DNA from 3 places in the Undibacterium sp. YM2 genome. Region 3 is predicted to be linked to each of the others. Evidence: predicted binding sites of a transcription regulator. Region 3 holds the regulator's gene; each other region holds the start of a gene.
The links. The regulator FliA, encoded in region 3, starts transcription of late flagellar genes. The targets are predictions, from matches to a motif close to CTAAAGTTTNNNNNNNNNNNGCCGNTA.
Positions count from the first base shown of each region.

Region 1: motA (flagellar motor stator protein MotA) is a predicted target of FliA. The motif match lies at 4,419-4,445, and genes of this name have one in related genera.
Region 2: UNDYM_RS30190 (tandem-95 repeat protein) is a predicted target of FliA. The motif match lies at 5,908-5,934, and genes of this name have one in related genera.

Region 1 is NZ_AP018441.1:3,128,205-3,136,354, reverse strand. Features, by position in the region: gene tilS (tRNA lysidine(34) synthetase TilS) at 1-1,351, shown strand, start outside; gene dnaQ (DNA polymerase III subunit epsilon) at 1,384-2,091, shown strand; gene flhD (flagellar transcriptional regulator FlhD) at 2,629-2,946, shown strand; gene flhC (flagellar transcriptional regulator FlhC) at 2,985-3,539, shown strand; gene UNDYM_RS14155 (hypothetical protein) at 3,555-4,136, shown strand; gene UNDYM_RS14150 (hypothetical protein) at 4,133-4,360, shown strand; gene motA (flagellar motor stator protein MotA) at 4,478-5,338, shown strand; gene motB (flagellar motor protein MotB) at 5,356-6,279, shown strand; gene UNDYM_RS14135 (chemotaxis protein) at 6,345-6,893, shown strand; gene UNDYM_RS14130 (response regulator) at 6,945-7,310, shown strand; gene cheA (chemotaxis protein CheA) at 7,361-8,150, shown strand, end outside.
Region 2 is NZ_AP018442.1:162,832-170,981, forward strand. Features, by position in the region: gene UNDYM_RS30190 (tandem-95 repeat protein) at 1-5,798, opposite strand, end outside; gene UNDYM_RS30285 (hypothetical protein) at 6,933-7,073, opposite strand; gene UNDYM_RS30195 (hypothetical protein) at 7,191-7,409, opposite strand.
Region 3 is NZ_AP018441.1:2,222,891-2,231,040, forward strand. Features, by position in the region: gene flhA (flagellar biosynthesis protein FlhA) at 1-172, shown strand, start outside; gene flhF (flagellar biosynthesis protein FlhF) at 169-1,512, shown strand; gene UNDYM_RS10025 (MinD/ParA family protein) at 1,505-2,335, shown strand; gene UNDYM_RS10030 (RNA polymerase sigma factor FliA) at 2,344-3,075, shown strand; gene UNDYM_RS10035 (flagellar motor protein) at 3,057-3,797, shown strand; gene motD (flagellar motor protein MotD) at 3,828-4,679, shown strand; gene UNDYM_RS10045 (flagella synthesis protein FlgN) at 4,847-5,338, opposite strand; gene flgM (flagellar biosynthesis anti-sigma factor FlgM) at 5,342-5,647, opposite strand; gene flgA (flagellar basal body P-ring formation chaperone FlgA) at 5,775-6,500, opposite strand; gene flgB (flagellar basal body rod protein FlgB) at 6,686-7,090, shown strand; gene flgC (flagellar basal body rod protein FlgC) at 7,106-7,510, shown strand; gene UNDYM_RS10070 (flagellar hook assembly protein FlgD) at 7,532-8,150, shown strand, end outside.

The DNA of each region.
Region 1 (8,150 bases), 910 kb from region 3:
CTCAAAAAAACTCGATGCCATTATTGCTGATTGCTGTGAAGGAAATCTGCAAAATGGCCTCGCTGTAGGCTATAGCGGCGGCCTGGATTCTACGGTCTTGCTTGACCTGGCCATCAATTATTGCCATCGTGCCAAAATCTCACTGCATGCTTTTCACATCCATCATGGTTTGAGCCCGAACGCAGATGCCTGGCTAGATCATTGCCGGGCTATATGCGTTTCAGGTGAAGTCGGCTTTCATGCTCAACGTATTCAGGTTGCCCGCGACAGCGGTGATGGTGTCGAGGCTTCTGCTCGCAAGGGGCGCTATGAAGCTTTGGGGCGAATGGCGAAAGATACAGGCATCCCCTTGATTCTGGCAGCCCATCATCAGGACGATCAGGCAGAAACCCTGTTATTGCAATTGCTGCGTGGCAGCGGAGTGGCCGGCATGTCAGGCATGGATGCATGTCATCGTGCGCCTAATCTGTTTGGTCATGACCAGGTCATGCTGGGGCGGCCATTGTTGTCTGAAAAGCGGGCAACGCTGGAGGCCTATGCAAGTCAGCGAGGCCTGCGTTATATAGAAGATGAATCAAATACTGACCAGCGCTATCTGCGCAATGCCATACGCCATAGCGTCATGCCGGTACTTGACACCCTGTCACCGGGTTATTCTGAGCGCATTGCCCGTTCGGCTATGCATTTCCAGGCTGCGCAAGATTTGATGCTTGAAGTCGCTCAGCAGGATTTCGCCAGTTGCTCTACTGATGCTGGACTGGGCATTGCTGCCATGCGTGCGTTGAGTCCTGCGCGCAGGGATAATTTGTTCCGTTACTGGTTTTCAAGGGCTGGCGTACGCATGCCTACGACTTCACGTCTGAAGGAAATGCAAAGCCAGCTATTTGAGGGGCGTGAAGATGCGCGTATTACGGTACACCACGATACTGTCGCCATACATCGCTATAAAAACATCGTCTATTTGTCTGCGCAAAATACGAGAGTGTCAGAGCAAGACCAGTTGCGGGAGTTTGTCTGGGAAGGGCAGGATCATATCCATTTCCCAGCGTTTGCTGGCCGTTTGTATTTTGATGCGGCTGAGCATGGGCTGGATGTCTCCTGGCTAAAGCAGCAGTCGTTGACCATGCATTTGCGCAGGGGAGGAGAGCGCCTTAAACTTGCCGAAAACCGGCCTACCCGCGACATGAAGAGCCATTTTCAGTCCTTGCAGATACCTTTCTGGCAAAGGGAGCGCCTGCCTTATGTTTCTGTTGGTCGCGAATTATTATTTGCCGCCGGAGTTGGTATGCAGAGTCGGTTTTGCCAGGATGGCTTGGCCGCCTGCATTTCCTTGCGCTGGGTTTTTGATTAAATTAAGTGTTGTAATTTAAAGGAGTATTGAACATGCGTAGGCAGTTGGTCCTCGATACCGAAACCACGGGTTTGAATGCGCGCAATGGCGACCGCATTATAGAAATTGGTTGCGTAGAATTAGTAAACCGCAAGCTGACAGGTAATAATTTCCATCGCTACATCAATCCTGAGCGAGATTCCGAAGAAGGTGCTTTGGCAGTTCACGGCCTGACCACCGAATTTTTGAGCGACAAGCCTAAGTTCGCCGAGATTGCCGAAGAGTTTTGCGCTTATATCAAAGATGCCGAAATCATTATCCATAACGCACCTTTTGACATCGGATTTTTGAATGCCGAACTCGCGCGTCTGGATTTGCCCGTATTGACAGAATATTGCCCCAGTGTCATTGATACATTGGTTCAGGCAAAAGAATTGCATCCAGGTAAGCGTAATTCGCTGGATGCGCTCTGTACCCGTTATGAAATTTCGAATTCCCACCGCAAATTGCACGGCGCTTTGCTGGATGCTGAATTATTGGCAGATGTTTTTCTGGCAATGTCACGCGGACAGAACAGCTTTGAGATTGAAGTAGAAGAAGACGATGCGCCAAAAGTGCAGGAGGTCGTGGCTTTTGATATGCCGGTTGGCGAGATTGCTGTATTGATGGCCACGGAAGAAGAGATGGGTGAGCACGAAAAACTCCTGACAGGGCTGGATAAGCAGATTAAAGACAAATGCATCTGGCGTGCGACTTTGTAGGAAATAAACCAGGTTTATGGTCTTATTGATATGTGTGAAAGACAATAAATGCAGGAAGCAATAGATTAAATAGCCAAGTAATCAACTCAAAATGAATCACCTGTTGCAAACAGGTGATTTTTTTTTGATTTTTTTTGCGATCAGCCCTAAAGATTTCACAATTTGTTGCCGTTACAAGCTAATGAAAATAAATCGAAAATATTTTTAAATTTTCCCTAAAGTTTTCTAAAGTGCTGCCGTTAATGATTATAAGACGATGCGATAAAACCTAAATTTATGCGCAAGTCTTTGTTTTTATTAAATTTTTTCGAATTGCTCGATTTTGTTGGTTTGAAAAAATTAAAATCTGTTTTCTACGAAATTTCATTTTGTAGATGTCTAAATGTGCCTGTAGGATATTTTCCTACGGCATGTCTTCGTTTTATTCTTGCTTTAAATACGGAATCCCGCTTATACAGCCACTTTTGGCCAACCTGCACAATGTATCTCACTGGCAACGCAAACATGCCGCTGATAACAAAACTGGAGGGTGGGAAAATGACGCAGAACGATATGATGGCCGAGATTCGGGATGCCAATTTGAGTTATTTGATGTTGGCACAACAAATGATTCGCGCTGATAAAGCGACCGCTATTTTCCGTTTGGGTATTGGTAAAGAAATTGCAGACCTGATCGAAGGTTTGAATAATGCCCAGATCTTGAAGCTGGCTGGCTCCAACATGATGTTGGCGCGCTTCCGCTTCGAAGATAGTTCCATTTTGTGCATGTTGACAAATTACAACAAGGAGCGTGCGCTTGCGCATTCCCATGCTGCGATTTTGATGGCTGGTCAGCCAGTTGAAGAAATCCATTAATTTGTCAGGCATTGAATCGAAGCGGACGGAGAAATATCATGGCAAGCAAAAGCGTAGTAAACGAGGCTCACGAAATTCAATTGGCAATTGAATTGGTCAATCTGGGTGCCAGGTTGCAGTTGCTGGAATCTGAGACTTCCTTGTCGCGTGAGCGTCTGCTGAAGATATACAAGGAGTTGAAGGGGGTATCCCCTCCAAAAGGCATGCTGCCTTTTTCTGCTGACTGGTTTATTACCTGGCAGCCAAATATCCATTCGTCCCTGTTCATGAACATCCATAAGTATTTGCGTGAGCATGCTGGTGTTGATGGTATCGATGCTGTCATCAAGGCATACCGCCTGTATCTGGAGCAGGTGCCTGTTCCTGCTGGCGAAGAGCCTGTCTTATCCCTGACACGTGCCTGGACTCTGGTGCGCTTCTTTGAGGGGAAAATGCTGAGTTTTGCAAAATGTTGCAAATGCGGTGGGCATTTTGTTGCGCATAGCCTGGATTTGCATGATGATTATGCTTGTGGTTTATGCCACGTCCCGTCACGGGCAGGTAAAACAAAAAAAGCAAAAGATGCGGAGGCCACACTGGAAATGGTGGCATAAAATTCAGGAGGAGCCTTGGAGGTAGCGTCATCAAAAACCCGTAAAGGCAAATTCCTACCAGATGGCGGAGTGCTTTCTTCGCCCGTTTTCCTGGCAGTTCTTATCCAGCTATTGGCTTTAGGCCTGTCTTATCTATTGTATGTCGCCGACCGGTGGCAACTCGGCGGCAAACTTTCCCCCTTTTTACTGCTCTTCATTCACGCCAGCCTTGCTTCTGCCTGCAGCTATCTGCTGCGTATGAACTGGTGGTGGTGGTTTATTCAGTTCGTCTTTCCCTTTGCGGTCGTCGCTTCGCTGGTTTTTCAACTGCATCCTGGTATCAGTCTGGCGATTTTCGTGTTGATGGTATTGTTGTTTTGGTCAACTTACCGCACTCAAGTTCCATATTTTCCTTCCAAATCCAGTTTGTTGCCGTGTATTCTTGAGCAACTACCTGCGCGCGATGGTTTGTCTTTCATTGATATCGGCAGTGGTTTTGGGGGGTGTCTGTCAGTCTTGCCAGATTGCGTCCTCAGCAGTCTTTTTTTGGGGTGGAGGTTGCGCCTTTTCCCTGGCTGGTCAGCTGGTTCAGGGCTAAATGGGCTGGCCCCAGGGTGAGTTTCTATTTAAAAGATTATTTGCAACTGGATTTTGCTGAATTTGATGCGGTCTTTGCCTACTTGTCTCCGGCGGCCATGCCAGGATTGTGGGAAAAAGTCCGTGCTGAGATGCGGCCAGGTACGCAGTTCATGAGTTATGAGTTCAAAGTGCCCGGTGTTGAGGCGGATTTAACTATAAAAAGCAATGCGAATGACCCCGTTCTTTATGTCTGGCGCATATAATGCATATAGTGAAATGTATTCCAGAAGCAATATTTAACCTTCCATTTCTGGTGAATGCTTCCGGTCTGAGGTAGTGTAGTCGATATTATAAAAATTCCCTCTAAGGAGTAACAGCTCGTGTTAGTTATCGTCGGCTATCTCGTCGTATTGGGCTCGGTATTTGGTGGCTTTGTCATGTCCGGTGGACATATTGCGGTATTGTTCCAGCCGCTGGAATTGTTGATGATAGGTGGTGCTGCCGTTGGCGCTTCCCTCGTCGGTAACAATGCGAAAACCCTGAAGGCCACCATGAAGGCACTTCCGGGTGTTCTGAAAGGCTCAAAATATACCAAGGCTCTCTACATGGAGCTGATGACGATGCTCTTCGATGTGTTGACAAAGGTGCGCAAAGAAGGCCTGATGTCTATCGAGGGTGATATTGAGAAGCCTGAAGACAGCCCCTTGTTCAGCAAATATCCTTCTATTGTTCATGATCATCACATGATGGAATTCATAGGCGATTATCTGCGTCTGATGGTTTCGGGGAATATGGATGCCTTCCAGATTGAAAATCTGATGGACAATGAATTGGAAACGCATCATCACGAAGGTGCAGTTCCTGCACATTTCATTGCCAAGCTGGGTGATGGCTTGCCGGCGTTCGGTATTGTGGCGGCGGTGATGGGGGTGGTGCATACGATGGAATCTGTGGGTATCCCGCCATCAGAACTTGGTATCCTGATTGCACATGCACTGGTGGGTACTTTCCTGGGTATTTTGCTGGCTTATGGTTTTGTTGGTCCGCTGGCCGGTTTGATGGAACAGCAACTGGATGAGTCATCCAAGACTTTTCAATGTATCAAAGTGACTTTGCTGGCAAGCCTGAATGGTTATGCACCTGCGCTGGCAGTAGAATTTGGCAGGAAGGTGTTGTATTCCACTGAAAGGCCAACGTTCAGCGAACTGGAAGATCATATTAAGCAATCGAAATCTAAATAATAAAAACTGGATTGATGATGGCAAGCGAAGAACTACGACCGATTATTGTAAAGCGCATCAAGAAGGTGGCTGGTGGCCATCATGGTGGTGCCTGGAAAATTGCCTACGCTGACTTTGTGACAGCAATGATGGCGTTTTTCCTGTTGATGTGGTTGCTGGGCTCGACTGCCAAAGGTAATTTGAATGGTATAGCTGAGTATTTTCAGACACCTTTAAAAGTGGCAATGGCGGGTGGCGACGGTAGCGGTGATAGTTCCAGTGTGATCAAGGGTGGTGGCAAGGATTTGAGTGCGCGTGAAGGGCAAAGCCGTAAAGGTGAGATTGACACGCAAAAGAAAACTTATAACCTGCAAGCTGCTGAGGCCGCCCTGGCAAAAGTTGAGGCAGAGCGGCTGAAGGGCCTGAAGTCCAAGATTGAAGCTGCCATAGAATCCAACCCTACGCTAAAACAATACAAGAAACAGCTTTTACTTGATATCACTACTGACGGTTTGCGGATACAGATGGTAGATGAGCAAAATCGTCCCATGTTTGCTTCGGCCAAGGCAGACCTGCAACCATACACGCGGGAAATTTTGCATGAGATTGGCAAGGCACTTAATGATGTACCGAATCGCATCAGCCTGTCGGGTCATACTGATGCGGCTCCCTATGGCAGTGGTGAGCGAGGTTATAGCAATTGGGAATTGTCTGCCGACCGTGCCAATGCCTCCAGGCGGGAACTGATTTATGGTGGCATGGACGAATCCAAGGTGTTGAGAGTGGTTGGCTTGTCGTCCTCGGTTCTGTTTGACAAGGCAGATCCACTTAATCCGATCAACCGCAGGATCAGTATTATCGTCATGAATAAAAAGGCAGAAGAATCTGCTTCACAGGACGGCGGCTCTATTGAGGTTGCAAATCAGTCTGACTCAAGCGCTGAAATTTCAGTCAAGCCTTGATATAGACAAGCTACAAGTAAGACTGCAGCATCATTAAGTCAATATGCATAGATAGGATGCTTAAGATGTCCAAAAAGAAACTGTTGGGTTCTCAGGTTAAGCAACTTTTATCAGGTGTGTCTGATCATGGAAATGCACATTTGCTGGAGGTTGAGACTGACCTTGCGCAAACAACGATACTCTTGGGTGAAGCGATAGAAAAGCTGGGCGTCAGTTTCATGGCGCTGCACTCCGCCATATCGAGTGAGCAGGAAGAAATCAACCTGATCATCAGTTCTGGAGGTGTTGCCGACGACAGTGTGTTACGGCTCAAGGCAATTCAGGAAGATATTGCCACGCATATCAGTTCGGCTGTGACCAGTTTGCAATTCCAGGATTTGACCAGCCAGTTGATATCGCGCACCTTGCAAAGGTGTGAAGGTTTGCGTGAAGTGCTGGGAACCTTGGGTGTGGTCGGCAATGATATGCAGCATGACGGTGAAACGGATGAGTTGACAGCCTTGTTGCGTGAGACTACCTTGCGCCTGGAAAAGCAAAGCGCCGACCTGAAGAATTTGTTACGTAAAGCAGTGCATCAAAAGCATATGGATAGCGGTGACATAGAGTTATTTTAAATCAAGTGGCAGCAAGCTGAAGCTGCCTACAATTCGTATAACGGAGTAAATATGGCCAAGACAATTTTAGCTGTGGATGATTCTGGCTCTCTGAGGCAGATGGTAGCTTTCAGTTTAAAAGCAGCCGGATATCAGGTAATCGAGGCGGTAGATGGCCAGGATGGTCTGGAAAAAGCGCGTAACCAGGTGGTGGATCTGGTGCTGACAGATCAGAATATGCCAAGAATGGATGGGTTGACCCTGATCAAGTCCTTGCGTGGCCTGCCGTCTTATGCGCGCGTACCTATCCTGATGCTGACAACAGAATCAAGTGATGACATGAAGGCGAAGGGGCGTGCAGCTGGTGCGAATGGCTGGCTGGTCAAACCCTTTGATCCACAGAAGTTGACTGAAGTAGTTAAAAAAGTGATTGGCTGAATTATTGGCCCGGTGTCTGGGCAAACAAATGTAAATCACGGAGTTTAATAATGACGATTGACATGAGTCAGTTTTTCCAAGTGTTTTTCGACGAGGCGGAAGAGCTTCTTGCCGAGAAGGAAAAATTGTTACTTGGCGTCGATATCTCTTCGCCTGATCCTGAGGATTTGAATGCCATATTCAGGGCAGCTCATTCCATCAAGGGTGGTGCTTCGACCTTTGGCCTGACAGATATGACGGAGGTGACGCATATACTGGAGTCACTGCTCGATAAAATACGCAAGGGAGAAATGGCGTTGACAGGGGAGCATGTAGATGCTTTTCTGATCGCCAAAGATATTTTAAAGATGCAGCTTGATGGGCACAGGCTGGGTACACCTGTCGATCAGGATGCGGTAGCAGATGTCAGGATGTTGTTGCAATCTCTGTCGCAGGACGCGGTACCTGTGGCTGCGCCAACGGCCAGTTTTATCAGTCATCATTCAGAAATGGATCATGCGGATGTCGTATTCAAGACGGCATACAAAATCGAAATGCCTGAGGTGTCAGAGGCAGATGCTGCAGCGATCATGTCCGAGCTTGGACTTTTGGGGGCGATTTCACGGCTGGATAATAATGGCAAGAATGTGGTTCTTGCATTGCGCACCAATGAGAGCAAGGATGACATCATATCTATCTGCTCTTTTATTCTCAATCCCGATACGCTGAAAATTACTGAAGAACAGATAGCTAATCTGCCTGTCAAAAAGGCCGCACCTACGGAAGATGAACTTGGCTATGGTTTTTTTGAGCCGCTGGAATCGATGTTCCCGCCAGAAGAGGGCAAGGCTGATGCCATTG
Region 2 (8,150 bases), on a different replicon from region 3:
CCGTAATTTTGCGCCAGGGTTGATATGAGCCATGGACCACTTTGGGCAATATCAAAGGTGTATGTCTGTGTCTGACCGGGATTGAAGACTGCATCAATATTGTTGGTCTGGTCTGCCAGCAGATTGACCACGACAGCAGGAATCACATTTTGTGGCACGGGACCGGCATTGATGCTGAGATCAACAGCAGGGCCGGTATTTGACACTCTGATCAGGTAACGCCCGGTTTTTTCAATGTGGGCAGTCGCCGGACCATACTGTCCTCCGGCGATGGAGTTACCTTCGATACTGAAGAGTTCATAACGCACATTACCATTGGCTGGTTCAAACGCCGCCTGCCAGTGATCACCTGCATTCAAATCCTGGTAAAACAGAGTATCAGTCTGATTGGCATTAAGGTGCAAAGGCGTGGACACACGCGCTGGCAAGGCTGAACTGGCATGCAGTGAGGTCACCCGGAAACGGTCTATCTTTGCGCTATATTGTTGTATCCGGACTTCGTAGTCACCAGCAGGTACACGATAAGCACCATTTGGCTGGGCCAGGTATTGCCCATCCACACCTGTCAGGCTGATGCTGTAATAATCATCTGCAGTCGGGGGAGTCTGACTCTCGAGTTCCAGAACAATCAGGCCATCTTCAGGCACGGTGAGATTATAGATGCTACTGTAGCGGCCATTCACGTCATCAATGTCCGGTACGGTCCATTGACCGGTTTGTACGCGTCCCTGAGGCTGTAATGTCGAATCCAGTGCCGTTACCTGGGCATTGGCAGTCAACGATGCAGCCGGGCTGGCATCAGCATTTTTTGTGATGGCAATAAAGGCGGGGCCAGTAACATTGCTTTGCGTGATCGTGAGCCTTTGATCGCCCGTGACTTCATCAAATTCAGAGATAGTATTGAGGTACTGCCCCAGGCGGTCGTAGGCCTGCACTGCGTAGGCATGTTGACCATCAGCAGAATGAATGCGTAATGTGATCTTGTCCGAAGGTGTCGCATTGACCTCCAGCAGGTTGATCTGCGCTGCACTCAGGCTGGTATCAGTGTTGTCGGCAAGTACCAGGGTTTCCGCTTTTGACAGACTCAGGTCAAAGTCAAAGAAACCACCGATGCCTGGCTGATCTGGCATTCCACCCGTATTTTGTATGAGCAACTGGTGTTTTCCGGCACTCAGATAAACTGGTGTCGCGTTTTGTGAATACCTGCCGGATGCCTTGCCGGAATTGACGCTATTGATATCCGTTGGGTCCAGCGCCCAGATGCCCTGCTGCCCTTCAGCCTTGGCGTTGAGGTCGCTGACTGTCCACCAGCCATCGTGTTCTATCGTAAAATCGATCAGGCGGCTTCGACCGCCACCAAGCGCGGGGACAGGTACGGTCACTGCCGCCCCTTCGGCGAGCAGACCTGCTTCTGTTTTGGCTATGGAGGCAGAAGAGCTGATACGGAAATCGACATTTTGTGCAGCACTCAGGTCTGCAGGATTTCTGTACACAAGGATGTAAGCGCTTTGTTCTGTGCTGACCGACCAGCTTTGCTTCTTCAATCCATAAGTGAAACCACTATCAAGACGATGCCCGTAACTATCGAATACCTCATATCCCAAAAAGCCGTCACTCACCAGACTGTCTAATTCATAATCTTTACCAGCCTGAGCATCGAAGCGATATAAAGCAGCACCTTGATTAGCTGCCAGCGCACCTGTCGTGACTTGATCCGGCAGAGCTTGAATCGCAGACTGGACGGTTTTTACAGTAAATGCGTAGTCTTCGACGGCAAAGCGACCGAAACTGACTTTATAGTGACCTGCTGGGGCCCATCCCAGGCAGACAGGAGCGCCGTTGGTTCCTGGTGTCGGAACGTATAGACTAAAACTCTGTAAGGTACCGGTCACTTCAACATCATTAACACCACCGAATGGATAATCAAAAAACAACAAACCATCCTGAGCCAGGTCAAAACTATAGGTGGCCTTGCTTTGCGGTGCCGCACTGACGATTACTGTCTGCCCCAGATTAATAGGTGTGCCCAGCGCTGGTGTTGCTACGTTTGCCAGCGTACGTAAGGTGGTGAATTGAACACTGCCCGGCCCGGCTGTAGCGCGAGTAACACGAATGTAGATATCACCCTGCGCTGCCGCTTGTTCAAACTGTCCTGTTGCGCTGACGCTGCTATAACGGCTGCGTCCAAATTGGTCAAAGACCTGGACATTGAATTCGCCATTTTGGGCGTTGAGGTTATAGTCAAAGCGGTCTTGTGACGCAGATGCTGCGCGTAAGAGAACGGATTCGCCCACTGCCAGCTCCGGCAGGCTCAGGGCCTGCGCATCTGTCAGGGCAACTGCATTGCTCAGTGCGCTTGCATGCAGGGCATATGCGCCAACATTTTTACCTGCACTCACTGTCAGTTGATAATCGCCAGCGCTGAGGTAGGCTGCAACGCCGCCCGCAGCTTGTGTCTTATTGAGATCACGGGCTGTCAATACAACGCCATTCGGGCCAACCAGCTCCCACTGGGTATTGAGCAAATTGGTCGCCGTCTCGAATACCCAGGTACCAGCCTCGGTGACATGGAAGTTATTTTTAATAACTTGTCCGGCTGCGGTGACGTCGCCCTTGATTTCACTCACGCCATTGGCGGCCAGTTCGCCACTGTTGATGGCTTGGGCAGCCCATGTCTGCATATGCATGCTGCCTGTGAATCCTGCACCATTGGTCAAAGCACCGCCCAACCACAAGTAGTAATCACCACTTTGTAGCAAGCCAAGGTTAACATAGCTGTTATTGCCGAGTTCGCCTTGCTGGAGTACATGACCGGCACGGTCAGTTACCTGATACTGGCCGAGCACGTCACTTCTGTCAAATTGGGGGCTGATACTCAAGTTGGTCTTATCATCTGCATGGAAGAGATAGACATTGTCTTCATGCCCCGAAGCAGAGCCTATGGCGACGGTCTGCCCGTCAATGAGGGTCACAGGTGCAGATTCAGCAATGGCCAACATGCGGAAGTCGAGTGCACCAGGATTGTTGTCGCTACCAGAGAATTCCAGACGGTAACGCCCCGCAAGTACATTGACAGGAGCAAGACGGGTTTCATTCACACTGCCAGCGTTGCCGCTGGCAAGTACTTGTCCTTTCGTATTGAGCAAACGCCAGTTGATATTCGTCGCGTAGGATAGCTGGTCCCATTTCAACCAGGATGGCTGGCTTACATCAAAGTCATAGCTGGCAGCAGCTCCTGGTGTGGCTAACTCAACATGGTAAGCCTGGGCAAAACTTGCTGGAGTATTGACAGGTGTCTGTCTGAACATGGTAAAGGCATAGGGCACGGCAGCGCTACTGCCTGGTGTTGCCGCTTCTATGCTGACCCAGTACTTGCCAGGTTTGGCAGCAATCAGGGCACCACTATCAGTCCATGATGCACCGCTGCCGAGAAGCGATGCATCTGGTCCAAAAATGCGCCAGTTCCAGTTATTACCGGACGTAGCAGCACCGTGACTGAAGTACAGACGGTCTCCGGCCTGGGCTTCGATTGCATAGAGTTGCGCCTGGTTGGCTGTCTGCAGATTATCGGTAACTTCGGTGTTTTCTGGCAAAGTAATAGCAGCACTTTCGCCCAGCAAACGGAAGTTATAGTTACCCGTCTTGCCTTGCTGGGCACTCACAGTCAGGTGGTAAGTACCGGCATTCAATTCGAGAAACGGATCTGTGCTATCACCCATATTTCTGTTCGGGAACAGGGTAGTGACGCCATTGTCGAGTTTCCACTGGATTTTATCGCCTTGTACACCATCAAAAAAGAAGCGTGAGCGTTCCTTGACGACGAACTGGTAATTGTCTTGTTCACCAGGCTGGGCAATACTGCCCTGGATATCCTGCACACCGGGCAGTACCTCTTCCGCTTCACCGCCGATGCCGGCAGTATTTGCCAGAAAGGCAGTGACGAGATGGCCGTCATTACCGTAAATCTGGGTCGTTTGCTCTCCTGCTGCGACAGTGAGGCTCAGACGCATGGCGCCTTGATCATGCTGATTGACAGTGCTGATTTGTGGGCCTTCTGTCACGCTGAGCAAGCGTCCCTGTTCATCGTGGGCATAAGTTATTTGCAAGGCGCTGGCAAGCTCGACTTTGGACAGTAAAAGGCCATCCTGGTCGTAGACATAGCGTGTTTCTGCCTGCCCATCAGCGACACCGCTAAAACCGGTATCGGCATTGACCTTGAGATAGTGAATGACGCTGGCCAATTGTCCATGGGCGTCATAGCTGAGGTCGGTGCGCAGAATATCTGTACGGTATGCTGACTGGCTTTCTGTCTCTTTGAGATGGGCGCGTTCCAGCACCAGACTCTCAATGGCATCGGCAGTTTCATCACCGCTCAAACTGGCAGCATCGATGGTAGTGGCGGCAAAAGTCAGGGCGCTGGTACGTTGGTCTTGTGCATTGTAGCGATATTCGGTGACCTGCCCTTGTGCATCGATGATAAAACGGAGCAATTCACCGCGGCCTGAGGAGGCAGCAACATAGTAGTAACGTGTGGTACTGTCTTTGCCATTTGCGGCAGGATCAAGGTCATCGGCATTCAGGTGTATGGTTTCGCTACGCAACTGCCCGAGACTGTCATAGGTTCGTGTCCGGGTATTGCCATCTGTATCGCGACCTGAGGTTTGTCTGCCTTCGGTGTCATATTGCATTTCGCTGAGCAAACCATTGTCACCAATGACCTTGCGTAAATTGCCCTGATCGTCGTATTGAAGTTCAGTATGCGTAGTGCCCTGGTCTTGCAAAGGCTGGTCTATGGCAACGAGCTTGCCGTCAGTACGGTAGCTCAATACGGTATTGTGATGCTGACTGTCTTCGACAGTGGTAACTCCATTGCCAAAATCGTAGACAAAACGGGTCACTTGCTGTTGGCCGTCTTCAATTTGTGTGAGGCGGTATTCTCCACCGATTTCCTGGTAGGTGAAGCTAAGTTGGGTACCATCATTTTGATCAATGCTGGCCAGGCGTTTGCTGTCGCCATCATAGGTGTAGCGAGTGGTATAGGTGCTGCCAGCAACCCCGCCATTACCGGCTGTACTCAGGCTCACTGCGGACAGGCGGTTTTGCGCATCGTAGGTGTAATGAACGCTGTTTTGTTCCTGCCACTGTCCTGCAACATCCAGAGCATGTGTCTGGATGTTGCTGAGATTATTGCCATCGTAGTGGTAGCTGGTGGAAACACCATTATCTGAAATGGCTTTGGCAAGCAAGCCCTTGCTGTCGTATTCATAGCTGATGCGGTACGCAAGCGGGTCTATGGTGGCAAGCAGGCGGCCACTGCCGGCATCATAGGATTCAGAGAGGCAGTTACCTTGCTGGCTCCACAGTAATTGCCCGCCATCAATAGTGATTTCACTGGCATGCCCACCCTCTCTTTGGCCTGTGTATTTCTGGAGCGTGTCGTTCCAGGAGAAACTGGTACGGGCACCATCGGCTTCGGTCCTGATGATGCTGCTGCCTGCCTTACCCAATTGTCCAACAACATCAAGGCGTTTGGCATAAAAGCCCACCAGCCAGTTATCGCCATTGTCGTCGGTGAATTTGCCGCTGCTGTTGTAGGTACGCAGCGCGCCAAGATCGAGCCCATGGTCAAATAATTGCAAGTCCTGATTTTGTACAACCAGATTGCCACTCTTGCCATTGACGTAGATGCGCTGGCCATTACTCCCCACCACAGACTGGTTCAGCCGGCTCTTTTGTCCCAGACCTGTGAATACATTGAGATTTGCGCCTAAACCTTGTCCATTGACTATCGCTACCATTTTTAACTATCCTTTATTGTCTGGGAATACCGCCCTGCCTCATGCTTGCTATAAAAGCAAACTACGAGATCAAGACGCATCGACTGCACTTATTTCTAACTGAACAATGCATCCACGGATTTGTGAAAAGGTTTAGCCTTATTGCGATTAATTCTCAAAAAAATAAAATTTTTAAATATCCATTTATATAAAAAAACATAGATAGATAAATCAACAATGAAATTAGGGTGCATTCACATATTTTTTTGCATTGAATTGCAACTGTAGCAACATTGCTTTTTTTGTATGGATCCGCTGCTGCCGCCGCGCTATAGCCCTGTTCGGTTGCAAAATCCTTGTATGGCGAATTTAGGAGTGTTTGGTTTCTTATCTCGATATTCTTCTGGATCCATTTGCGCGTTTTGCGATCGCGTCGTCTTATGCCTTCTGATCCTTCACGAAGTCTGCGCGATAGATATCGGATGGGGATGCCGGAACAACGGGCATTGGATCCGGATTAAAAACAAGGTCCGACGCAAGAATATTTGGGCCGGCAGTTGGGTTTCTGGAGGCGGTGAATGCCTGGAGATTTTTGGGATCATAAACTCGAACACTCGAGGTCTGAACGTTAGACGATACTGCGGCAGCCAGGCTGAACAACAATATCAGTTTAGACAATTTTATTTTTTATCCTGAAGTACCATGCTTGTACAAAAAAAATTGGTAACGGCTTAGGCGCGACAAATAGAGCAAAAACGCAACACAGAAAAATTCGACCTGATGATCAGTGTCGAAGTTGGAAAATTTAGTGGAATGAGCTACAAACTTTTCCAACACAGCTCACCGCGTCGGAGTTGGAAAAATTGGTTGGTATGGGGAATTTGCAATGGGACAAGCGACATTTGCCCAGCTTATTAGCCTAAGGACGTTAAGGACCCGATGTGAACGGAATCGAGTGGAAATTCACTGGCTATTCACGCCAAACCGCAGGTAGCCATATGATCTGAGGAACTATTCAGGAAGGGAACTTTGAGAGTGTGAATCAGCCCTAACACATGACTGGCTCGAAAAACGCTGAGAAGATGGACTTTCGTGATAAAAATGCCCCGTATTTACGGGGCATTTGCTGTGAAATTTTTTTATTAATGTTTGACCTTAACTTTTTTTGTCAACACTATCCAGTTTCGCAAATTCGGCTCGAATGCCCTTTATTGCTCCGACAAGCGGTGCAAAATAAAGACGAGGGGTTTCTTTCGCTGCAATCTTGATCTGTTGCAAAACACGATTTAGAGTCATTTCCATATATCCTTGACAAAAGCCTTTGTCGATTGAGCTAAATGTACCATAAAAGCAAAAACGTCTACTGCAAAGATCGCACAGTTACCCGACGTAAAGCAAAAACAATAGGTTCATCTACCAGTGTGGTTGGTAATGGGTCTGGCGCAAGGTAATTTCCAGCCCGGATTCTTCGAGAGTGCCGCGTACCTCATGGCAGTCGTCCTTGAGGTGTTCTGGTACTTCTGGCAGGTTGACTTTGGCAAGGAGGCCAAGTGCCTTATCGATGACAGTGAGTGCGATCGTAACGTCATCGACAGAGACACGCTTGCCAAAATTGCAGTAGTAAGCTGACATGACGTTTGGTCGATTTTGTCTCTTGTTTTCACTCAGGCCCAAGAGTATTGTACGGAGGCCGAATGCCAATTCCATGCGTAGTATGATTCCTAGGCGGCGCTTTTGGGCGTTCGAGCTGCGGCTTCCACGCGCATTAAATGTGCATTTGCCTTGCCCACGTAGGTGAGCTAACTTTTATTGTTTTTGGCTTCGCTTGTTTCTTGCGAATCCAATAATGAATTAACGATTTTACATGTCTTAGCTGAAGGTCAGCTGGCTCCTGTAGCTTAAAACCCAGTTCCGTAAGTTGCTTGAAGCTGGCTTCCAACGACTCTTTGTGCTCAGTGAATGCTCTTTCTGACGCGACGCGGCCATTTTGGCGGGCTCCTGCGTTTGCGTGAATTATTTCGAGTAATTTATCTTTCGTCAATTTTTTTCTCAAGCTCTCGAAAAGTGTTTCGTTTTTTGCTTACGCGCCCTGGTGGTTACTCAGGTGCTAGGCGTTCACATTTGTGGTGGCCATGGCGGGCATCCTTAAATACGCTGAATTGGTTCCGAGCTGCCAAATGCCTGAACTTCGAAACCCCATAGGAATCACTTCCTACGGTCGCTTCCCCAATACTCTGGGAAGACCTGGGACTTGTCGTGTCCCATGCGTCACGTTTCTAACCATTGTCTTACTGGCGGGTAGCCATGGTCACGTGAGGACCGGCATTTTATGTATCCAGCCTTGAGCTAGACGCTGTTACACACCGGTTGGCG
Region 3 (8,150 bases):
GCATCAGGAGCAAATGGGCCTGACGCCAGTGCTGCTTGTGCCTGCGCCATTGCGCGCCTTGCTGTCACGCTTCCTGCGCCGCAATTTGCCACAACTCAAAGTCTTGTCACACGCAGAAGTACCTGAAACAAAAACCATTAGAGTCACCAGTCTGGTCGGAGGTCAATCATGAACGTCAGAAAATTTACCGCGAACACTTCTCGCGAAGCTTTGCGCATGTTGCGCGATGCTTTGGGGGCAGATGCCGTGATCCTGTCCAACCGTAATGTGGGCGGCAAGGTGGAGATTCTGGCCATGGCTGATGAAGCCATCAGTGCCATTGCACCTGCTTCCAGCGATGAGGCACCGGTGCCTGAAGTGCCGCGCTTTGCTCCTCGTCTTAGCCCTCAATTCCAGTCTGATGAACCACTTATCAGACCGCGTGCGTTTGAGCGAGCCGTGGAGGCTCCTGCAAGTGTGCCGACTTTCAAGGCGGCGACCGGTGCATCTGGTTTTGCCAGTGAAATCGAAGCCCCGGTGAGTGCCAATGAGCTTAACGATGTCATGTCAGAAATACGTTCCATGCGCAGCATGCTGGAATCTCAGTTGGCAGAAATCTCCTGGACACAAACGCAAAAACGCCAGCCACAAAAAGCAGAAATCCTGCGTGAATTACTGGCGACAGGTTTCAGTGCCAGTCTGTCTCGCTATCTGGTGGAAAAGCTGCCTGAAGCAGGCAAGCTTGAAAATGGCCTGGACTGGATCAAAAACGTCCTGACCCGTAACCTGTCAACCATAGACAATGAAAATGAGATGCTGGAAAAGGGCGGGGTGTATGCCCTGGTAGGCCCCACAGGCGTCGGCAAGACGACCACAACGGCCAAGCTGGCGGCTCGTTGTGTCATGCGTCATGGCCCATCCAAACTGGCCCTGATCACGACGGACGGTTATCGTATTGGCGGTTTTGAGCAATTGCGTATCTACGGCAAGATATTGGGTGTCATGGTGCATGCGGTCAAGGATGAGGCAGATTTACGCATCGCCTTGTCGGAGCTCAAGAACAAGCACACGGTCCTGATTGATACTGTCGGTGTCAGCCAGCGTGACAAAATGGTGACTGAGCAGGTGGCAATGTTGTCTGGAACAGACACTCCGGTAAAGCGTTTGCTGTGCCTGAATGCGACTTCAACGGGTGAAACCTTGAGTGAGGTCGTACGTGCCTATCAGGGCAATGGTCTGGCAGGCTGTATCCTGACCAAGCTTGATGAGGCGGCCACCATAGGTGGTGCACTGGATATCGCGATACGCCAGAAACTCATGGTGTATTACGTCGCCAGTGGACAGCGTGTACCTGAGGACCTGCATATCGCCAACAAGCTCTACCTGATAGATCGCGCCTTCAAGCTCAAGCGTGAAACGGCGGCTTTCCGTTATCTGGATGAAGAATTACCCTTGCTGATGGCTGGCGCCGGTATTGCTGGTGCCGCGGCAGGAAAATCAGGACGTGCTGGTCAGGAGGTGTCCCTTGGCTAGTTTCGATCAGGCAGAAGGCCTGCGCCGTATGCTGGCTGGGCCAAAACCACGGGTATTTACCTTTTTGTCAGCCTTGAGAGAAGATGAAAAGAGTGGCATGTTGGTCAATCTCGGGGTGTCGCTGGCGCGCCAGGGTAACCAGGTCTTGATGGTGGATGCGCGCTCTTCCGAAAATAGTGTGGGAGCCTGGTTGAATGCCAACCTTGATCAGACCTTATTGGATGTAGCGAGACAACAGCGTACAATGAAGGAAGCAGTCAAATTGGTGGCTGCAGGCCTGTCGGTAACGATGCTGGCCCGTCACGCGTGGCTGCCGCCCGAAAATACCCGGCATTTGTCCAAAGTATTTGATGTGGCGGCCAACCGTGCGGACCTGGTCATCGTCGATAGTGAGATCAATCTGGATGACAGTTTTCCGCTGGCGACGCTGGATGACAGCGAACTGGTGATACAGGTTTCTGCTGACCCCGACATGATCAAGGCCGCTTACGGATTGATCAAGCGTGTGAGCAACCGGCTGGGGCGACGTGGTTATGGTATTTTAGTGTCCGGAGCATCGGAAAAAGAGGCGAGATTGATTTATACGAATATGGCGCAGGCGGCCAGCCGTTACCTGGCAGTGCCGCTGCACTACGTCGGCCACGTGCCAGAAGATGAACATGTAAGAAAGGCTGCACATTTGGGACGCTCTGTGATTGACGCTTTTCCTAAAGCCCTTGCTTCGCTGGCATTCTCCCGGCTGGCTGAACAATTGGCGAAGACCGCGCGTTCCACCTTATGTGCAGAGGGAGTCCCTGAGCTGGGTGTCGGTCTCGGAATATAATCAAAACAATGTACACCGCGAGCGGAAAATCAGATAAAAACTTCCTGTTAAGGGAGCATGCGCCTCTGGTCAAGCGTCTGGCTTACCAGTTGAAGGCGCGCCTGCCTCCCAGTGTGGAGGTGGATGATCTTGTGCAGGCCGGTATGATAGGCCTGCTGGATGCGGTTAACCGCTACGAAGATACCCATGGTGCCCAGTTTGAAACCTATGCAGTACAGCGCATACGTGGTGCCATGCTGGACGAGTTGCGTAGTAGCGACTGGCTGCCGCGTGGCGTGCGCCAGAACATGCGCAAGATAGAAAATGCCATGAATGTGCTGCAGCAAAAGCTGGGCAGGCCACCGCTGGAAACCGAGGTGGCAAAATCACTCAAGCTGAGCCTTGAAGAGTATCAGAACCTGCTCACTGACAGTGGCGGGCATCAACTGGTCTATTACGAAGACTTTCATGATGCTGATACCAAGGAGCATTTTCTTGACCATTATTGCTCAGACTTTTCTGGCGATCCTCTGCAGGATCTGCTCAATGATGACTTCCGTGACGCCGTCATCGGTGCCATAGACAGCCTGCCGGAGCGGGAGAAATTGCTGATGGGCCTGTACTATGAGCAGGAATTGAATCTCAAGGAAATCGGGGCCGTGATGGGGGTATCGGAGTCGCGGGTTTCTCAATTACACAGTCAGGCAGTTGCCAGGCTCAGGGCATACTTAAGGGAGAAAGCGTGGACTGGGCTAGCATAATTGGTTTGATACTGGTGGTACTCGGCATCGTCAGTGGCCAGCTGATCGAGGGCGGGCGCCTGTCTTCGCTGGTGCAGCCGGCTGCTTTTGTGATTGTGGTCATTGGTACTCTCGGTGCGGTACTCTTGCAAAGCAGGATGAACACCTTCATGCGTGGTGTGCGCATGTTGCGCTGGGTAGTGTCTGAACCGCCTGACAGCAGCAAGAAAAATATTGCCGATGCACTGATCTGGAGTGTGGTGGCCAGGCGTGAAGGCTTCCTGAGCCTGGAACGTTACATGAATGCTTCTACCGATCCCTTCATAGGCAAAGGCTTGCGCCTGGTGATCGATGGCATAGACCCTATACGCTTGAAAGACATACTGGATGTCGATATTTCATTGTATGAAATGGAGCAGCGTCAGGCCGCTAAAATCTGGGAGTCTGCGGGTGGGTATTCCCCGACCATAGGTATTCTTGGGGCTGTGCTGGGGCTTATCCATGTCATGGAAAATCTCAGTGACCCATCCAAGCTTGGTGGTGGTATTGCCGTTGCCTTTGTAGCCACGATCTATGGCGTGGGCCTGGCTAACCTGTTATTTTTGCCCGTCAGCAATAAACTCAAGGAAATCATAGGCCGTGAAGTGACGCGCCGTGAAATGTTGTCCGATATTTTTTATAGCATCGCCCTGGGTGACAGTCCGCGCGTGGTGGAAGAAAGACTGACCAACCACCGCAATTAAGCGACGCAGTGACACTGAAAAAATACACTTATGGCAAGGAAAAAATACCACGAAGAACCAGACAACCATGAGAGATGGCTGGTTTCTTACGCGGATTTTATTACCTTGCTGTTTGCGTTTTTTGTTGTCATGTATGCCATCTCCTCGCTGAACGAGGGCAAATACCGGGTCTTGTCCAACTCACTGACTGGTGCCTTTGGCAAAGTCATGACGGTGAATCCCAAGCCTGTCGATGCGCAGCTTGAGCAAAAGATCAAGCTCGATCCCTTGCCCCTGGTCAAAAACCGTATCAATGAAGGTTTGCGCAAAGAAAAAGCGCAAATGACGACCATGGCCAAAGATATCATGACCGTGCTGGAGCCTCTGGTGCGCGAAGGCAAGGTCAGGGTTACCCAGACCAGCCGCGGTATTACCATAGAAATCAATGCCAGCCTCTTGTTCGCTCCTGGTGATGCGCGCCTGAATGTCGATTCCATACAGGCACTGAGAGCGATTGCCGGTGTCCTCAAGCTTGATACCCATGCCATACAGGTAGAGGGACATACTGACAACCTACCTATCAGTAACCCCATCTTCCCGTCAAATTGGGAATTGTCGGCCGTACGCGCCAGCACGGTTGCCCGTTTGCTCACGGAAAATGGTGTCGATGAAAACCGCGTGACTGCAGTAGGGCAGGGCGCAAAACTACCTGTCAGTGACAATGACACACCGGAAGGGAGGGCCAGAAACAGGCGTGTATCCGTCACCATACTGGCTGTATTGCCTGAACCTGTGATAGAGGTACCCTTGAGCCCAGCATCTGGGGCGGCGGCAACATCATTGCCTGCACCAGCAACGCGGCCAGTTGCGGCATCTTTGTCTGGCGTGGCGCCGGGGCCTTGAAAACCTGAAAATCCTGGAGATTAAGGAGTTTTGCCAGTTACGGGCGGGATAGTCGGCGCAGTATGGTCAGCGCAGCACGGACATGCTAACGAAGTCGTGATCAGAGTTGGTCGTCTGTGAAAATCAGCAGCGCGTAATCAAAGCGCAAGCAGACCGTGCAAGCACGATCAGGTAGCGATATAGCCCTTGCCAAGCGTAGTTTTGACGGTCGATTGACCATTGGGGCCGTACATGGAGCCAGCCTGATTATTGTTTTTCTGTAATAAATGCAAGGTTGCCTGGTTCAGCGATAATCTGCGGTTGATCAGCAAACCATTGGTGCGGTTGTCTTCTTTGGCTTGCACAGTCAGTTGCAATAAAGCATCCCAGTCCTGCGCGCTGGTTTGGGCGACGCCGGCTTGTTGCAAATAAGCCTGCATGCCGTCTATGTCAGCATTAAATCCAAGTTCATTCAAAAAGCTGTTACGCTTTTTTTCCAGTTCTGTCATTTTGACCACAAGCTGTCCCTTGCTCTGGGTAAAGTCATTGAGCTGGACTATATCGCTTTCTACCAATGCCGCCTGCTCTTGCTTGAGCAAATCAGCAAGCGAAGACATGATGCTCACTTCTTCCTGCAGGCATTGTTGAATAGCGCTATGTCCGGAACCTGTTGCGTTCATTTTTTAACGTTTTCTGGCGTTGAGCAAATCTTTAACTGTTTCCAGAAGCCCGTCAGCGACTTTTTCCGAATTGACCTGGAAGCGTCCTTCGGAAATGGCCAGCTTGATAGCTTCCACCTTCTTGGTCTCAAACACAGCATTGCTTGCCTGCGTACTTTGCAAGGCTTGCAACTGTGAAGACAGGGTCGAAATTTGTACTTTCGACGAATTCGCCACGGGTACCGCAGTTTCCGCGGGTTTTTCCGTGCGAGCCTGTTGCGGGCTGACTGGCAGTCCCGCGGTCTTATTCAGTGCGTCATCAATTTTCACAGCGATACCCTCTAGTGTGGGACTTACAAACATCTACATCCAGTTTATCGGCTGTGTAATTTTAAACTTTAACCTTACTGCGAAAAAATATTGCATGTACTTAATTTCAGCTACAAATATCTTGCCATCAGTAAACTATTTCTATAATGCCACCATTCTTCGCAACGCCACTGATGGTTTGCCCTGAACTGGTCTTGGCCTTGGCAATTTGTCCATCTGCCGCATTATTTAGGGCGATGGCATCTGTTGCTACCTGGAAACCTGGGCCGTGGCTGATTACCCGCACTGATTGCCCTTGTTGCACGACCGCAGGACTTTTGAGTGCGTCGAGGCGCATGACACCACCGGAAGCCATGGAAACCTGCATGGTTTTGCCTATCGCCTGTTCAGGCGCGGTGATGACGCCAGCGGGCAATTTCGCAATATCACCCCTTTGTTTGCTTAAATCGCTGAGTGAGATGACTTGCCCATGGGTAAGCGCATTGGCTGCCACGTAGTAATCTGCCGTCACCTGCACATTTGCCTGCAAATACACCAGCCAGGGAGCGGGGGCAGTGCAACGTATTGCCAGGGTGACCTTGCCCCAGGGTTTGCTGCCAGGTAATAAATAAGGGTTGGGGTTGTCGCAGGCCTGCAGATTGAGGCGTTTATCGACTTCGCCTACCGTTACCTGTACGTCATTGCTGAGACCTGATGCCTGTAGTGTCAAAAAGTCCAGGGCGATCTGGCGCAACTGTGCAGCATCCTGGACCTGGCTTACCGGGGCGGCCTGGCTCAGGCATGCCAGGCTCATCAAGGACAGGGCCAAAACTTGCTTGTAGTTGTGCTTGCTGAATATCTTTGCGGCTTTCATCATGTTTCCTGCCGGGGTTGTGCTGAACTCTATTTTAGGATTTGCAGGTTTTTTTGAATGCCTGAATAAACGGGTTTTTCCCTTTCTGCTCGCCTGATCAAACTTGCGCCCCGGCGAATAAGATGCAAGGTATAGAAAACCCTTGTATGCCTCAAGCGCACGGCGCGATGGCGAAGGAGAGAAAGATGGTTGGCAGGTTAGATGACTTTTTGAAATTCCATGAGGCTGCGCTGTCTGTGCGTGGGCAGCGTCAGCAATTGCTGGCATCCAATATTGCCAATGCTGACACGCCTAATTACAAGGCGAAGGACATTGATTTTTCAAGTGCACTCAGTCATGCCCTGGGGCAAAACCTGAACCAGTCGCCAACTGCGCTGGCCAAGACTGCCGCCCAGCATATCGATACACCGGGTAGCGTGGCAGGCATGGCACCACAATACCGGCCCACTGTACAGGGCAGTGTTGATGGCAATACGGTTGATATGGATGTGGAACGCAATCAGTTTACCGACAATGCACTGCGTTATGAGGCCAGTCTGACCATCATCAATATGCAGATCAAGAATATGTTGGCAGCGATACAGGGATAATCAAGGATAACCATCATGTCACTCTTTAATGTCTTCAATGTTGCCGGATCGGCCATGAGCGCGCAGTCGCAGCGCCTGAATGTGGTGACCAGTAACCTGGCCAATGCCGACAGTGTCACCAGTTCAGACGGTACTCCTTACAAGGCCAAGCAGGTGGTGTTCAGTGCGGTGCCGGTGGCGGGTACGGCTTCTACCGCCGTCAAGGTAAATGAGGTTGTAGAAGATACTAATCCGCCTAAACTGATGTATGACCCAAAACACCCGATGGCAGATGAAAAAGGTTATGTCGCCATGCCTAATGTGAATGTGGTGGAAGAAATGGTGAATATGATTTCAGCATCACGTTCATATCAAAACAATGTAGAAGTCATGAATGCAGCAAAAACCATGCTGCTGAAAACCTTGACTTTAGGGCAATAAGATTTTTGTAAGGAATAAATCATGGCTACCACCAGCGGCGTACAAAGCAGCACCGTCGATCCAGCTTTGCTGACAACGATGAACGGGGCAAAGGCATCAACCAATTCGACTGAAGATGCAAAAAACACTTTCATGACTCTGCTGGTAACCCAGCTCAAGAATCAGGACCCGTTGAACCCCATGGACAATGCCCAGGTGACCAGCCAGCTTGCGCAATTATCAACGGTCTCCGGTATTGATAAACTCAATGCGTCAGTGACTGCGCTGAGTGCCAGTTTCCAGAATGGCCAAAACCTGCAAGCTGCCAATATGATAGGTCATGGCGTCATCGCGCCAGGCAATACCATGGTCGTGACCGATGGCAAGGGGATTTATGGCCTTGAGTTGCCGCAAGCAGCCAGCAATGTTGATGTCGTGATACGCGACAGCTCCAATGTCGTGGTAAGGAAAATGACCCTCGGTGCCTTGCCGCAAGGCGTGAATACCCTGACCTGGGATGGCAAGACCGATGCAGGGGCGACAGCGGCTAACGGTGCCTATAAATTCGAGTTTGTTGCCAATGCGGCAGATAAAAAACTGGATGTAACCAGCCTCGCATTTGGCGTGGTTTCCAGCATCACCTCGGGCTCCCAGGGCTTGA